DNA from 2 places in the Pseudarthrobacter sp. AB1 genome. Region 1 is predicted to be linked to the other one. Evidence: predicted binding sites of a transcription regulator. Region 1 holds the regulator's gene; the other holds the start of a gene.

Evidence for each region. The regulator LexA, encoded in region 1, represses DNA repair genes until DNA is damaged. The targets are predictions, from matches to a motif close to TCGAACANNTGTTCGA.
Region 2: a site for LexA is predicted at 2,691-2,706, ahead of DAD99_RS09210 (shikimate dehydrogenase). Genes of this name have one in related genera too.

Annotation. Positions count from the first base shown of each region.
Region 1 is NZ_PZKO01000007.1:42,394-50,488, reverse strand. It holds gene hflX (GTPase HflX) at 1-507, shown strand, start outside; gene DAD99_RS01665 (ATP-dependent DNA helicase) at 500-2,557, shown strand; gene lexA (transcriptional repressor LexA) at 2,653-3,396, opposite strand; gene DAD99_RS01655 (LysM peptidoglycan-binding domain-containing protein) at 3,746-4,186, shown strand; gene DAD99_RS01650 (histidinol-phosphate transaminase) at 4,265-5,383, shown strand; gene hisB (imidazoleglycerol-phosphate dehydratase HisB) at 5,463-6,089, shown strand; gene hisH (imidazole glycerol phosphate synthase subunit HisH) at 6,086-6,817, shown strand; gene DAD99_RS01635 (hypothetical protein) at 6,818-6,976, shown strand; gene priA (bifunctional 1-(5-phosphoribosyl)-5-((5-phosphoribosylamino)methylideneamino)imidazole-4-carboxamide isomerase/phosphoribosylanthranilate isomerase PriA) at 7,034-7,780, shown strand; gene DAD99_RS01625 (SseB family protein) at 7,790-8,095, shown strand, end outside.
Region 2 is NZ_PZKO01000032.1:114,651-122,745, reverse strand. It holds gene DAD99_RS09215 (bifunctional sugar phosphate isomerase/epimerase/4-hydroxyphenylpyruvate dioxygenase family protein) at 1-1,709, opposite strand, end outside; gene DAD99_RS09210 (shikimate dehydrogenase) at 1,709-2,590, opposite strand; gene DAD99_RS09205 (IclR family transcriptional regulator) at 2,729-3,544, opposite strand; gene DAD99_RS09200 (MFS transporter) at 3,776-5,095, shown strand; gene DAD99_RS09195 (ATP-dependent DNA ligase) at 5,252-6,328, opposite strand; gene DAD99_RS09190 (hypothetical protein) at 6,568-6,804, shown strand; gene DAD99_RS09185 (MoaD/ThiS family protein) at 6,891-7,178, opposite strand; gene DAD99_RS09180 (exo-alpha-sialidase) at 7,171-8,095, opposite strand, start outside.

The DNA of each region.
Region 1 (8,095 bases):
ACCGTGGGTTTTGTGCGTTTACTGCCCACACAGTTGGTGGAGGCCTTCCGTTCCACGCTGGAGGAAGTGGCTGACGCGGATCTGATCCTGCACGTGGTGGACGTGTCCCATCCGGACCCGGAGGGCCAGATTGCTGCAGTCCGCAAGGTCTTCAGCGAAGTGGATGCCCGCAAGGTGCCGGAGATCATAGTCCTGAACAAGGCCGACGCCGCTGATCCGTTTGTGGTGGAGCGCCTTAAGCAGCGCGAGCCGCGCCACGTGGTGGTATCGGCCCGCACCGGCCAGGGGATCGCCGAATTGCTGCAGGCCATCAGTGACGGGATTCCCCGGCCCGGCGTGAAGCTGGAGCTCCTTATTCCCTACGACCGCGGTGACCTGATCAGCAAACTGCACGAGACCGACGCCGAGATCCTGAGCCTGGAACACGGCGAACACGGTACCCGTGCTTTGGTGATGGTGCGGGAAGGCCTTGCGGCTGAACTGGAATCCTTCATCAACCATGACTGAGGTTGTGGCAGGGGAAGTCAAAGGTACGGCCGGCGAGCAGTTCGTGATCGAACTGCTCGACCGCGCCGTAACCGGCATGGGCGGTCAAAGCCGCAGCGGCCAGCACGAGATGGCAAGGCAGGTGGCCAGAGCCATCGAAAGCGGCGACCACCTCCTGGTGCAGGCCGGAACGGGGACCGGAAAGTCGCTGGCCTACCTGATTCCGCTTATTGCGCACTCGCTCGTGAGCAACAAGCCCACGCTCGTGTCCACAGCCACGCTTGCGCTGCAGACCCAGATTGTGGGGCGCGACCTTCCCCGGCTGCTGAAGACCATCACGCCCGCCCTCGATCGCCCCGTCAAGGTGGCCCTTGTCAAGGGCCGCTCCAACTATGTGTGCCAGCATAAGCTCGTAGGCGGGTTCCCTTCTGAGGAACCCGCCGAGGGCCAGCTGTTCTCCCTCGGCGAGGACACCAGCGTCCCGCATTTCGCCGCCGCCTTGGGCGGGCCGTCGTCCCAGCTGGGGAAGGAAGTGGTGCGCCTGCGGGAGTGGGCGGAAAAGACCACCACGGGCGACCGTGATGAACTGCTTCCCGGGGTAACGGACCGGGCCTGGCGGCAGGTGTCTGTGACGTCCATGGAATGCCTGGGCGCCCAAAAATGCCCCATGGCGGCCGAATGCTTCAGTGAACTGGCACGCCACGACGCCGCCGAGGCTGACGTGGTGGTCACTAACCATGCCATGCTCGCGGTCAGTGCCTTTGAAGGCCTCGCAGTGCTCCCCGAGTACGACGTTGTGGTGGTGGACGAAGCCCACGAACTGCAGGACCGCGTCACCGGTGCCGTGTCGGGGCAACTCTCCGTGGCAATGGTCCACGCTGCCGCGTCGGGCGCGCGCAAACACACGGCCATCACGGTGGATGCCCTCAACGCAGCTGCCGCCAACCTGGAACTCGCCCTGGCCGGGGTGCCCAACGGGCTGCTGCCCAACGGCCTCAACGACGAACAGCTGGACTGCGTGGACCAGCTGCGTGAGGCGTGCCGGGCTGCACTCTCTGATTCCAAGGGCGACGGCAGCCAAACGGCCGACGGCGGGCGGCAGCTCGCGCGCTCACGCCTGATGCTGATCCTCGAACTGTGTGAACGGCTCATTGTGGCCCGTGAGAACCGTGAAGTGGTGTGGTTTTCCCGCGCAAGTTCCTTCGACCCGCAACAGGGCTATGCCCAGCCCGACGAGTCTGCGCCGGCCCTGGTCAACATCGCGCCGCTCAGCGTAGCCGGAAAGCTCCGCGAAGGGCTGTTCGCCGGCCACACCGTGGTGCTGACCTCGGCCACGCTTGCCATCGGCTCAGCCTTTGAACCGGCCGCCGGCGGCCTGGGGCTCGTGGGGGAGGGCGCGCCGAGCTGGACCGGGATCGACGTCGGATCGCCGTTTGATTATCCCAAGCAGGGGATCCTCTACGTCGCAGGGCACCTGCCCAAGCCGGGCCGCGGGGCGTCGCCGGAGGCACTCGATGAACTTGAAGCGCTGATCCGGGCGTCCGGCGGCGGAGCCCTGTGTCTCTTTTCATCGCGCCGGGCCGCAGAGGAGGCCGCGGAGGCGATGCGTCCCAGGCTCGGCCTCAGCATTCTCTGCCAGGGCGACTCCACCATGACTGCCCTCGTGAAGCAGTTCGCGGACGAGCCCGATACCTGCCTCTTCGGAACCATGTCCCTCTGGCAGGGTGTGGATGTTCCGGGCGGATCATGCCGGCTCGTGGTGATCGACCGCATTCCGTTCCCGCGGCCGGACGATCCGCTGATGACAGCACGGTCCCGCGCCGTTGCGCAGGCCGGCGGAAACGGCTTTATGGCGGTTTCGGCCACCCATGCGGCTATCCGCCTGGCCCAGGGCGCGGGCCGCCTGATCCGTTCCACCGGAGATAAAGGCGTGGTGGCCGTGCTTGATTCCCGGCTTGCCACCGAGCGCTACGCCGGATTCCTCCGCGCCGCGCTGCCGCCGTTCTGGCCCACCACGGACCGCAAGACAGCGTTTGCTGCCCTGGAAAGGCTGGCCGGGAAGGGCGCCTGACTGAACCTGGACACTGTGTGGTCCTGCAAAGTCAGGCCCCGTCCCGTAGCTTGCCCTCGTCCTGGCCGAGGGGGCGTGGAGGCCCGCTTCGGGACCTAGAGCGAGCGCAGGACCGAGACGACCTTGCCCATGATTGTGGCGTGATCGCCCAGGATGGGTTCGTATTGCGTGTTCTGCGGCAACAGCCACGTGTGTCCATCGCGCTGGCGGAACGTCTTCACGGTGGCTTCGTCGTCCAGCAGGGCCGCGACGATATCGCCGTTGGCGGCGTCGGCCTGGCGGCGGACCACTACCCAGTCGCCGTCGCAGATGGCAGCGTCCACCATGGAGTCGCCGGCCACGCGCAGCATAAAAAGTTCACCCTGGCCCACGAGCTGCCGCGGCAGTGGCATCACGTCTTCCACCACCTGGTCGGCAAGGATGGGCCCGCCAGCCGCGATCCGGCCCACCAGCGGCACCATGGCGGTGTCCATGGCGGAGGGAAGTTCGGTGACCGTTCCGCCGACGCCGTGCAGGACCGAGGGCTTGGTAGTCCCCTTGGACTTAGTGGACCCGCCATCCAGCGTCAACGGCATGAGGACCTCCATGGCACGCGGACGTTTGGGGTCCCGGCGCAGGTATCCCAGCTTTTCCAGCTGCGACAGCTGGTGGGTCACGCTGGACAAACTCGCCAGGCCCACGGTGTCGCCGATTTCACGCATCGACGGCGGATAGCCGTGGTCATTCACCGAGCGCTGGATGGTTTCAAGGATCTTTTTCTGGCGGGCGGTGAGCCCCTTGGGGGTCCGTTGGGGCTGGCGGCGCGGTGTCGCCTTGCCCCCGGCGGCTGGTGCTGCCATGTTCGCCAATGCCTTTCGGTTGCCCGGATCCGCTCCGGCCGCTGGTGCCTGGAACGCCCCGGGGCTGGTGTCGGAGTTGATTGTCAGACCCTGCTGATCAACTACAGAGGTGGTTGTTCTTTGATCCAAACGTAGGCCAGCCACAGGGCTTTTTCAAACATTTGTTCTAGCGAGTCTCGACAATATTCGTTGATAAGTGCTAAAAATGAAGAAGCAAAGTTCGAACATGTGTTCTACTCGTTGCTTGCGGATTCGAATACTCGAATTTATGGACGGCCCAGGCCGGCACCGGCAAGTGGACGCGGAGGACGCGCCGGGCAGCACAGTATGGTCCAGGAGGGCTCATTTCATGTCAGCTATATCTGCTTCGCAGGACTCGCGTCCGCAGTTCGTTTCCGTGCAGGACCTCACCGCGCGGCAGTGGTCCGGGCCCCTGCCGGCTTCGGGTGCGACGCCCAGGCAGCGCAGGGAATCTTTGCCGCCGCTGCGCCTGACCCGCAGGGGACGGATTGTCCTCATTGGCATCCCGCTGGTGATCCTGGCCGCAATCCTGCTTTCGCTGGCAGGTTTCCTCAACGCACCGGCGAAGGCTTCCGACTCTGCCGCCGACCTGTCCTTGACGCCAACTGTGTCGGTTACGGTCCAGGCCGGGCAGTCCCTCTGGGCCATCGCCAGTACCGTTGCGCCCGAGCGTGATCCCCGTGATGTCATCGCGGATATTGCTCAGTTGAACAATCTTTCCGCCGGCGGCGTTGTCCCCGGACAGCAGCTCTTCGTCCCCACGAAGTAGGGAGGCTCCAGGCTCTGGAACGTGCCGCCGCAGGCCGTCACATTTTCCGGCCGTCTGCTTCGGACCTAAACTGTTCAGGTGAATGACCAGCTAGAGCGTCTGAACAGACTTCCCCTCCGGACCAACCTCCGCGGGCTAACCCCGTATGGTGCCCCGCAGTTGGATGTACCTATCCTGCTGAACGTCAACGAAAACACCCATGGGGTCCCGGCGGACGTCCGGGCCGCGATCAGTGTGGCCGTGACGGAGGCCGCGGCAGGACTCAACCGCTACCCGGACCGTGAGTTCACCGAACTCCGGGAAGCGCTGGCCGAATACCTCGGCCACGGTCTTGATGCCACCAATATTTGGGCAGCCAACGGATCCAATGAGGTCCTCCAGCAGATTCTCCAGGCGTTCGGCGGACCCGGGCGCACGGCCCTGGGATTCCCGCCCACGTATTCCATGTACCCGCTCCTGGCCAGCGGCACCGACACCGGGTACATTATTGGGCAGCGCGCCGATGACTACGGGCTCAGTGCCGAATCGGCTGCCTTGCAGGTCAAAGAGCTTCAGCCCAACATCGTTTTCCTGTGCTCACCGAACAACCCCACCGGCACTGGCCTGGGCCTGGATGTTGTGGAGGCCGTGTACGCGGCCGGCGAGGCCAGCCAGACCATTGTGATCGTTGACGAGGCCTACCACGAGTTCGCCCACGATGGAACGCGCAGCGCCCTGACCCTGCTGCCCGGCAGGGAACGCCTCATTGTGTCCCGCACCATGAGTAAGGCGTTCGCCCTCGCGGGTGCACGCCTGGGCTACATGGCCGCCGCCCCCGAGGTTACGGACGCACTCCGCCTGGTTCGGCTGCCGTACCACCTCTCGGCCATCACCCAGGCAACAGCCCTTGCCGCCCTCCAGCACCGGGCTGCCCTGATGGCCGATGTCGAGGACATCAAGGAACAGCGCGACCGCATCGTTTCGGAGCTGACCCGCATGGGCCTCAAACCTGCCGCCTCGGATTCGAACTATGTGTTCTTCGGGGGCCTCGACAACCCGCATGACGTCTGGCAGCAGTTGCTGGACGACGGCGTGCTGATACGCGACGTCGGCATCCCCGGCCACCTGCGTGTCACGGCAGGCACTGAGACCGAGACCACATCGTTCCTGACGTCGCTGGAACGCATCCTGGCCAGCCAGGCCACGCTGCCAGCCTAAACTTGAAGTACCGCCGCCCCCGCGCGCCGGCACATTTCCTTCGCTACGCATTTCTGACTTCGCTTAAGGACATATGACCATGAGTTCCACCGGATCGAACGCTGCCGAGCCCCGGACCGCCCGCATGGAGCGTGCCACCAGTGAATCGTCAGTGCTCGTGGAGATCAACCTGGACGGCACAGGCGTATCGGACATCGATACGACTGTCCCGTTCTACGACCACATGCTGACGGCGCTGTGCAAGCACTCGCTCATTGACATGACGGTCAAGGCCACCGGTGACACCCACATCGACGTCCACCACACAGTGGAGGACGTTGCCATCACGTTCGGGGAAGTCCTGCGCACCGCCTTGGGCAACAAGGCTGGGATCCGCAGGTTCGGTGAGGCCACCGTGCCCCTTGACGAAGCACTGGCGCACGCTGTGGTTGACGTCTCCGGCCGGCCCTACCTGGTGCACGGCGGCGAGCCTGCCGGGCAGGAATACCACCTGATTGGCGGCCACTTCACGGGGTCGCTGACCCGCCACGTTTTTGAGGCCATCACCCTTCATGCCGGCATCTGCCTCCACATGAACGTCATCGCGGGCCGCGATCCGCACCACATCGTGGAAGCGCAATTCAAGGCCTTCGCCCGCGCCCTGCGTGCTGCGGTCGAACCCGACCCCCGCGTTGAGGGGATTCCGTCCACAAAGGGTGCCTTGTGAGCGGCCAAATACTCCGGGATGGCGCCGTCATCGATCCGGCCGCCGGCCTGAAGCCTGTATCGCCCGAAGGCAAGCCCACAGTTACCGTCCTGGACTATGGTTCCGGAAACGTCCGCTCCGCCGTGCGCGCCCTGGAGCGGGCCGGGGCCGAGGTTATCCTCAGCTCCAAGCCCGAGCACGTACTTAATGCCGACGGCCTGGTAGTACCCGGGGTCGGTGCGTTCGAGACTGTTATGCGCGAGCTCCAGGCCGTGGACGGCATCCGCCTGATCGGCAGGCGCGTGGCCGGGGGCAGGCCGGTCCTGGCAATCTGCGTGGGCCTGCAGGTCCTGTTCGAGGCCGGGGTAGAGCACGGGACAGAAGCCGAAGGCATGGGGGAGTGGCCCGGCAAGGTGGAGCTACTTCCCGCAGAGGTAGTGCCACACATGGGCTGGAACACAGTGGACGTTCCGGAGGGATCCAAACTCTTCGCCGGCGTCGCGGACCAGCGCTTCTACTTCGTTCACTCCTATGGTGTCCAGGAGTGGAACTTCGACGTGATCCAGCCTCGGATGACCGCACCTCTGGTGACCTGGTCAGAGCACGGCGCGCGCTTTATCGCCGCTGTGGAAAACGGACCGCTCTGCGCTACCCAGTTCCACCCGGAAAAATCCGGCGAGGCCGGTGCTCGGCTGCTACGCAACTGGGTGGACGGCCTTCGCAAGCCAGCTGCCACGGACGCCGCCTAGATGTGGTCGATTGTCCTGATGGGCCTGGCCGGCGTCCTGGTGGGCGGCGCCCTGTCCTTCAGGCAGCAGCACAAACCAATGTGGACCCAGGTGGGCTTCTACGTCCTGGCCGGCATGGCGCTGCTGGCTGCCTACCTGCTGACGCTTCCTGGAACCTAGCCCCACACATGACCAGTTCCGTTTCCATGAGCAACCCATCACCCAAGAGGATTTGAGATGACCACCGCAACCGATCTGCCGGTTCTTGAACTGCTGCCCGCCGTCGACGTCGTAAACGGACAGGCCGTGCGGCTGGTCCAGGGAGAGGCGGGCAGCGAGACGAGCTACGGCACGCCGCTGGAGGCAGCCCTCAACTGGCAAGACCAGGGCGCCGAATGGGTGCACCTGGTGGACCTCGACGCCGCGTTCGGACGTGGCTCGAACGCCGGGCTGCTCCGTGAAGTGGTGGGCCGGCTGGACATCAAGGTGGAGCTCTCCGGCGGACTCCGGGACGACGAATCCCTCGAGGCGGCGCTCGCACTTGGTGTGGCCCGCGTCAACCTCGGCACGGCTGCGCTGGAAAACCCCGAGTGGACCCGCAGCGCCATCGACCGCTTCGGCGACAGGATCGCCGTCGGCCTCGACGTCCGCGGGACCACGCTGGCCGGCCGCGGCTGGACGAAGGAAGGCGGCGATCTCTGGGAGGTCCTGGGCCGGCTCGAAGAAGCCGGGTGCTCCCGGTATGTTGTCACTGACGTCACAAAAGACGGCACGCTGCAGGGTCCCAACGTTGAACTCCTGCGCCAGATGGTGGAGAAGACCGGCAAGCCGGTGGTCGCGTCCGGCGGCATCTCCAGCCTGGACGATCTGAAGGTGCTGCGCTCCCTGGTGCCGCTGGGCGTCGAAGGCGCGATCGTGGGCAAGGCGTTGTACGCCGGCGCCTTCACGCTCCCCGAAGCCCTCGACGTCGCCGGACGCCGCTAAGCAGTTTCCGTGGACAGCACGCACAACGCCGATCCGGCTGCGGAATCCCCGGCGCCGCGCCATCTGCCCGGACACATTGCCGCGGCGCTGGCGGGCGCGGGTGGCCGTACTGACTCGGCAGGCCAGCCGTGGGAAGGGCGGAGCCTCGCCGGCGATGACGGCCGGATCCACAACTTCGAGGACGACGACGGCACGGCCGACGCGGGCTACCTCGCCGCCGTCGAAGCCATGCTTGAAGGCGTCGGCGACGAAGCGGCCGTGGTGGCTTCGCTGGCCACCGCCCGCGTGTTTATCCCAATCATCGCGCAGCTTGGC
Region 2 (8,095 bases), on a different contig from region 1:
TCCGGTGCCAGGCCGAAGCGTGCGTCCAGGTCCTCGTAGTAATTGGCCGGGATCTGCAGGAATTCCAGGCCCCGGGCCTTGCAGTCCCTGGCGGTGGCCACCAGGTCATCCACGGCGAAGGCGATGTGTTCCTGGTAGGTCTTGCGCTGCTGGTTCAGCGGCGCCAGGTTCAGCACCAGCCGCACGGCGCGGTCCCCGGTGGCCATGACCTGCGAGCGGACCAGGCCGGTGGGGCTGGGAACTTCCGCGAACGGCTGGGGCTCCAGCGCCAGGGCGCTCGTGTAGAAGAGGACGGCCTCGTCGAAGTGCTGCCACGGCTGTGCCAGGTTGACGTGGTCGATCACGGCGGTGGCTCCGGCGGACGGCTTTTCCAGCCCTTCCCCGAATTCACTGGTCCAGGCTGCGGTGCCGTCCGAGGTGCCCTGGCACAGGAAGATCTCGGTGGAGTCCGGGGCGGCAAAGCCCTGGAACACCTCCTCGTTGGCCTGGCTCTTGCGCGGGACCGCGGGGGCCTTCAGCTGTTGGGCGCGGGCGGCGGCAATCGCAGGGGAGGCAACGTCAAACCCCAGGGCGGCGATGGCTGGCGATGCATCCGCCGTTGAATCGTGCCCGTCTGCCGGTGCGGCCTCGTTGATGATCACCCGGGCGCGGCCCAGGCTCCAGAGCTGCACGTCCTTGGTGCGGTGCCGGCCGTTGAACTTGAAACCCAGCTGGCCCAGCACGGTTTCCAGGCCCTTGGTGTCCGCGGCCCTGACCTCGGCGAAGTTGTAACCTGCCGGTTCGGCCACCCGCGGGAGCGTGGCCAGTTCCATCGGATAACGACGGCGGCCGGGGCCCGTAGGACCACCAGCAGCGGTGCCACCGGCACCACCGCCGGCGCCACCGTCAGCATCCAGCCACTTCGCGCTCTGTTCCTCCAGCCAGATGAGCGAGCGCATGGCGTCCACGGCGGTGCGCTCCACGTCCGACTGGCGGAAAACGTCGTTGAAGATCTCCAGCGACACCGGGCCGCTGTACCCCGCCCGGACCACGTGACCCATGAACTTGGCGAGCTCGAACTGTCCCTCGCCCGGGAAGACCCGGTAGTGCCGGCTCCAGGAGAGGACGTCCATGGAGAGCTTGGGGGCGTCCGCCACCTGGACGAAGAAGATCTTTCCCGGGTTGAAAGCCTCGATGGGGGCGGTGTCCCAGTTGCGGGACAGGATATGGAAGGAATCCAGGCAGGTGCCCAGGTTCGGGTGGTCCACCGCTTCCACCAGCTTGTGGGCGTGCTCGTAGTCCTTGACGTACTTGCCCCAGGCCAGGGCTTCGTAGGCAACCTTGACGCCGTGGTCCCCGGCCAGCGCCGCAAGTTGGCCGAGCTGTTCAACCCGGAGGTCGTCGCTGTCGATGCTGGCGGTGGCGACGTTGGAGCAGACCAGGATGGTGTCCATGCCCAGCCGCGCCATGAGTTTGAATTTGGCTTCGGCGCGCCGAAGGTTGGCGGTGAGGAGGTCCCCGGACACGCTGTCGAAGTCGCGGAACGGCTGGTAGAGATCCAGTGTAAGGCCAAGGTCGGCCGCCATCTTTCGGACGTTCTCAGGAGTGAGCGGCGTCGTCACCAGGTCCTGTTCGAAGATTTCAATGCCGTCAAAGCCCGCGATGGCGCAGGCCTGCATCTTCTCCTTCAGGGTGCCGGAGAGGCAGACCGTGGCTATTCCGGTACGCATCAGGCGGACACCTCTTCCTTGGCCACGAGCTCCAGGAAATGGCTGCGCATGCGGTCTGCGTCAGCTTCCAACCCGGTGAAAATTCGGAAGGAATCCGCAGCCTGCCCTACGGCCATGCGGCCACCGTCCAGGACCTCGCAGCCCTTGGCGCGGGCGCCGCGGACCAGCTCGGTGTCGATCGGTCGGTAGACGATGTCCGCCACCCAGTGCCGCATTTCCAACAGGTCCAGGTCAAGCGGGGCGCCCGGGTGGGCGGCCATGCCCACGGGCGTGCAGTGCACCAGGCCGTCGGCCAAAGGCATCAGCTGCGGCAGCTCCGCCGTCGTGCGCGCTGTGACCGTGCTGCCCGGGAAGAAGCCAGCCAGCTCCGCCGCGCGTGCCGAGCAGCGGGCTGGGTCCACGTCCACCAGGTCCAGCGCCTTTACCCCGGCGGTGAGCAGGGCGTAGGCGACGGCGGACCCGGCACCTCCCGCGCCCAGCTGGACAACGCGGTCCAGCCGCGCGCCCGGAAGGCCGGAGGCAAGCGCGGCGGCGAAGCCGGAGAAGTCGGTGTTGTGGCCGATGAAGCGGCCGTCCTCGATGACCACGGTGTTGACGGCGCCGAGCCTGAGGGCATCCGGTGAGACCTCGTCCAGGTGCGCCAGCACAAGCTGCTTGCACGGATGGGTGATGTTCAGGCCGGTAAAGCCCAGGCTGCGGGCGCTCTTGAGCAGATCCCCCACGGCATCGCCGGAAAGTCCGAGCTCCAGCAGGTCGATGGGGCGGTAGAGGTAGCGCAGGCCCTGCACATCGCCCTCGCGTTCGTGCATGGGGGGAGTGAGTGACGGCATAACACCGTCGCCGACCAGTCCCACAAGGTAGGACTCAGTTCGATTGCTCATCCGTGCAGCTCCTTTGATACGGCACCCGGCGGGCGGCGGCGCTCGGGGCGTCCGCGGCGGATCGGGTGACTGGGATTACAATACATCACATGTTCACTTCTCGCACGCTTGTTCTGCATGCGAACATTTTGGAGTTGTTTATCGCTGCGGCAACCGCGCGGCCAGCTCCGCCGCGGCGTCCTGCAGCACGGGCACGTGGGCCAGCAAGGCTTCGATGCTGAGGCGGAAGACAGGAACGGCGGTAGCCAGGGAGGCGAAGGCGTGGCCCTGGGAGTTGAGCAGCGGCACCGCCACGGCCCGCATGCCGTTCTCGTTCTCCTCGTCCATCACGGCATATCCCTGCCGGCGAACCTTCTCGATTTCGGCACGGAAGGCTCCCCGGTCAGTGACGGTGTGCTCGGTGAGGGGTTCCAGATCAAGTTCCTCAAGCAGCGCCTCACGCTCCGCGTCCTCGGCAAAAGCCACCAGCGCTTTGCCCACGGCCGTCGCATGCAGGGCGCCAAGATGCCCGGGATCACTGGTGACGCGGAAGGTCTGCGGGCCGTCCACCTTGTTGACCGTCAGATGATGGTGGCCGTCGCGGACGCTGAGGATGGTGGCCTCCCCGGTCTGCTCGGTCACGCGGCGAAGGACAGGCAGTGCCGTGCCGGCAAATCCGTGATGATTGGAGACCCGCTGTCCCAGCTGGAAGATGCGCAGGCCCAGGTGGTAGCGGCGGCCGTCCGGCTCGTAGTCCACAAATCCGTCCCGCGTCAGGGATCCCAGCAGGCGGTACGTGGTGCTGAAGGGAAGAGCGGCGCGGCGTGAGATCTCCGCGGCGCTGGCACCGCGCGGCTCGTCACCCAAGAGGACCAGGAGGCCCAGGGCCTTGCCCACCATGTCAGTACGGTCGCCCTTGGGCGCCTTCGGCTCAGCGGCAACGTCATCGGGCACTGTGGTTTGATTCACACTCATACGTCGATGTTGCCACATCGTGGGAACTATTTCTAGATGGTGATTATTTTCTTGACAAGTGACTGCGCTCACAGCCATCATTGCTGTATCGCACAAGTAGCTCCCACCATGTGGCTACTGGTTCGGGTCTTTCAACGGACTCCAGCCGCACCGCTCCAGCTCCACCCAGGCCGCTGCGGCTGCGACCCTCCAGATCCATCCGCGACACCGTCGTCACACATAAGGAACTCCATGAGCCAGACACTTCCGTCCGCCGGGCAGGGCACTGTTGCCCCGGCCGGGACGCCAAAGAAGGCAGCCCTCGCCAGCTTCCTGGGCAGCGCCGTCGAATACTACGACTTCTTCATTTTCGGTTCCGCCGCCGCCCTGATCTTTCCCACGGTGTTCTTCCCGGACGCCGGCGCCAACGCGGCCATCATGTCCTTCGCCACGTTCGGCTTCGCCTATGTGGCTCGGCCCGTGGGCGCAGTCATCCTGAGCCACTTCGGTGACCGGGTAGGCCGGCGGAAGGTTCTCATGTTCACGCTGCTGCTCATGGGCGCCTCGACGTTCCTGATCGGCTGCCTGCCCGACTTCAACACCGTGGGCTGGTGGGCTCCGGCCCTGCTGGTGCTGGCGCGGCTGTGCCAAGGCCTCTCCGCCGCCGGCGAGCAGGCCGGCGCATCATCCATGACGCTGGAACACGCGCCGGACAACCGCCGCTCCTTCTTCACTTCCTGGACCCTCACCGGAACCCAGGGCGGCCAAATCCTCGCCGCCCTCGTCTTCATCCCCGTCCTGGCCCTCCCGGACGAGATCAAGTACGGCATCGGCTGGCGCGTTCCGTTCTGGCTCAGCGCCGTTGTTGTGATGGTTGCGTTCTTTATCCGGCGCACCCTGCACGAGCCCCCGGCGTTTGAGGAAGCCCAGAAGACGGCCCAGATCTCCAAGTTGCCTGTCGCTGACCTCCTCAAGGACCACTGGCGCGACGTGCTCCGCGTGGTTTGCTGTGCCTTCATCGCCGCCGTCTCCACCGTATTCGGCACGCTCGCCATCAGCTACGCCAAAACCGTCGCCGGCGTTGACGGGACCACCACGCTCTGGCTGGTGGTCGGCGCAAACCTGGTCGCCTTGGGAACCCAGCCACTGTTCGGCAAGCTCGCGGACCGGATCGGCCGCAAGCCGGTCTTCATCTACGGAGCCGTGGCCAGCGCCATCCTGACGCCGGTGTTCCTGCTCAGCCTGGAGTCCGGCAGCATCCCGCTGATGTTCCTCGCAGCCATAGGATTCTTCTCCTTCGGTTACGCGGCCTCCAACGCGGTCTGGCCGTCCTTCTACGCTGAGATGTTCAGCACCAAGGTCCGTTTCTCCGGCCTGGCGATCGGCACGCAGCTGGGTTTCCTGATGGCAGGTTTCGCCCCGGCCATTGTGGCTGCGATGGGCGGCATCAAGCCCGGCGGCTGGGTCCAGATCAGCATCTTCACCGCCGTCATCTGCAGCATCTCGGCCATCTCCGCCCTAACGGCCAAGGAGACGTTCAACGTCCCCACCAAGCAGCTCGGCCTGAAGTAAGGATCCTCGGCGAGCTGGCGTTCCTGCCCAGTTGCATACTGGAGAGCCCGGCGCGTCCCCAAGACATGCCGGGCTTTCCCGTGTCCTCGGGGAGGCAATCGGGCAGGAGCGTACGACGGCGGGCGGCGGCTTGGGTGCCTTCTGTGAACCGGGCGCCTACGGCCGGCCGGTGTCCAGGACCGAGGCAAGGTCGAAGCTGACCGGTTCCTCCAGCTGTTCGTAGGTGCAGGATGCGGGGTCCCGGTCCGGCCGCCAGCGGTTGAACTGGGCAGTGTGGCGGAAACGCTCACCTTCCATATGGTCGTACCGGACCTCCACCACCAGTTCGGGCCGGAGCGGCACAAAGGACAGGTCCTTGCCGGCGCTCCACCGGCTGCCTTCGGCGTTGCGTGGGGTCCGTTCGCCTTCCCCCTGCTTGGCCCACGCCCACGGATGCCCGTCAAAGTCGGTGACCAGTTGCTGCAGTTCGGCAAAAAGCTCCTGGCGGCGCTTCATGGGGAAGGCACCGATCACGCCCACGCTGGCCAGACCGCCGTCGCCCTTGTACAGGCCCAGCAGCAAAGAGCCGATCGCGTCCGGTCCGCTCTTGTGCACGCGGTAGCCGGCCACCACACAATCAGCTGTGCGTTCGTGTTTGATCTTGAACATCACGCGCTTATCCGGCTGGTAGCTGCCGTCCAGCGGCTTAGCCACAATCCCGTCCAGGCCCGCGCCTTCGAACTGCTGGAACCACTGTTCAGCGACAGTCTTGTCCTGGGTCGCCGCCGTGACGTGGACGGGAGCCTTGCTGCCCGCAAGCGCCTTTTCCAGCGCTGCCCGACGCTCTGCGAAGGGCCGGCCGGTGTAGTCGTCGCCGCCGAGAGCCAGCAGGTCAAAGGCCACGAACTTGGCCGGGGTCCGTTCGGCGAGAAGTTTCACGCGGCTGGCGGCGGGATGGATGCGCTGCTGCAGGGCGTCAAAATCCAGCCGGTCACCGGTTACACCCACCAGGACAATCTCGCCGTCCAGCACACAACGGGGCGGCAGGTTCTCCTTCAGGGCCTCCACAAGTTCAGGAAAATACCGGGTCATGGGCTTTTCGTTGCGGCTGCCGATCTCCAGCTCATCCCCGTCGCGGAAAATGATGGACCGGAACCCGTCCCACTTGGGCTCATAGCTCAAGGGCCCGTCCGGTATCCCGCTGACGGCTTTGGCGAGCATGGGCGGGACCGGAGGCATCACGGGAAGTTGCATAGTGCCCATTGTTGCCCGGGAGACCCGCCGGCGGTAGGCCTGAACTGGCACAATGTCCATCTGAAGGCCCCGGCGGGGTTTGGCGCGTGGAGTCCTCCGAATCCATTGATGCTGGCGGAAACGAATCGATCGCGGAGAACTAACCGGCTCCTAACGTCGAGGAAACGCGGGCGCAACATTGCCCCGCCACACTGGAAGTGCCGGCAAGCGCAGGCACCAGCTCCAGCCAGGAGGCCACCATGTTGAAGGAAGCCAAAGCCCATGTAACAAGAGTCCGTACCCTGGACCAGCTCCACCGCGGCGATGAAATCGAAGCCCGCCTCTCTGTAGGCCCCAGCTACGACGACGTGGTGGTCCGCCGAGGCAGCGTCCAAGAGACCGCCCCGGGCATCGGCGTTGTCTGGATCATGGACCACCACACCGGCATGCGGAAAGCAATCAATACGGACGAATGCAGCGTCTGGCGCATCGCTTGACCGGGCGCCGCCATTCCACACACCATCAGCACCACGACGCCGGGCGTAGTCAGTTCGGACTGCCCGCCGTTTTGGAGCCGCCTGGCTTAACCTCCGGCCACCGACTGAATGACCAGGACCTCCTGCCCGGGCGACACCTCGGTTTCCAGGCCCTCGAGCCGGCGCACCTCGTCGCCGGCAACGTAAATATTCACGTACCGGCGAAGCGCTCCCGTTTCGTCCCGCAGCCTTCTGGCCAGCACCGGGTAACCCCCGGTCACGGTATCCAGCAGGCTTCCCACCGTCACCGTCCCGTCGGCGGGCGCAGTCAGGATGGACTGCCCGCCGGCCAGCGGCTGGAGAATGCTGGGTAGTACCACGCTGATGTCAGGCACCGCGGGCCGCCGCGGTGTCCGGAACTGCCAGTCCAGCCCCGGCAACCACGGCTGCGCGGACGCACAGGACGTCGGGGAGATGGCTGATAACTTCAGCAAACGTCTCCCCTTCATCCGCGCTGGCGTACACCGTCCCGCCCCGGGTTCCAAAGTAGACGCCAGCCGGCTCGGATGAATCCACGCCCGCGGCGTCACGGAGCACACTGTTGTACTCGCGCTCGGGCAGGCCCTTATGCAGGCGCTTCCAGGTGACCCCGGCGTCGTCCGTCCGGTGCACGGCAAGCTTTCCATCCGGCGGGATCCGCTCGCCGTCGGCCTTCAGCGGCACAACCCATGCGGTGCCCTCCCGCCGGGGGTGCGTCAGCATCACAAACCCGAAGTCGGCGGGTAGGCCGTCGGCGATGGAGTCCCAGTGTTCGCCGTTGTCATCCGTGCGGTAGACACCGTGATGGTTCTGCGCGTACAGCCGTCCCTCCACCGCAGCATCTGCCGCGATCTTGTGGACGCACTGGCCGAACTCAGGATTGGGGTCCGGCATGAAGTAGGCCGAAATACCCTTGTTGCGGGGCTCCCAGGACTCACCGCCGTCGAGCGAGCGGTACACACCGCCGGTGCTCATGGCGACGTGGACGTTGTCCCCGGCCGGATTCACCACGATGGAGTGCGCGGCGGCACCGCCATAGCCCGCCCCCCAGTCGCTGCGATGAGAGTGGTCCCAGAGCCCCCGGTTGAGCTCGAAATGCTCGCCGCCGTCGGTGGATTTCCAGACCGAGATCGGTTCGGCACCTGCCCATACCACCCCTGGCCGCGACTCTGCGTCCGGGTAGATCTGCCAGATGCGCTCCACTGCCGCGCCGGCGTCCTCGGGAAACGTGATGGCACCCTGTTCAGGTTCGGTCCAGGTGGTGCCAAGATCG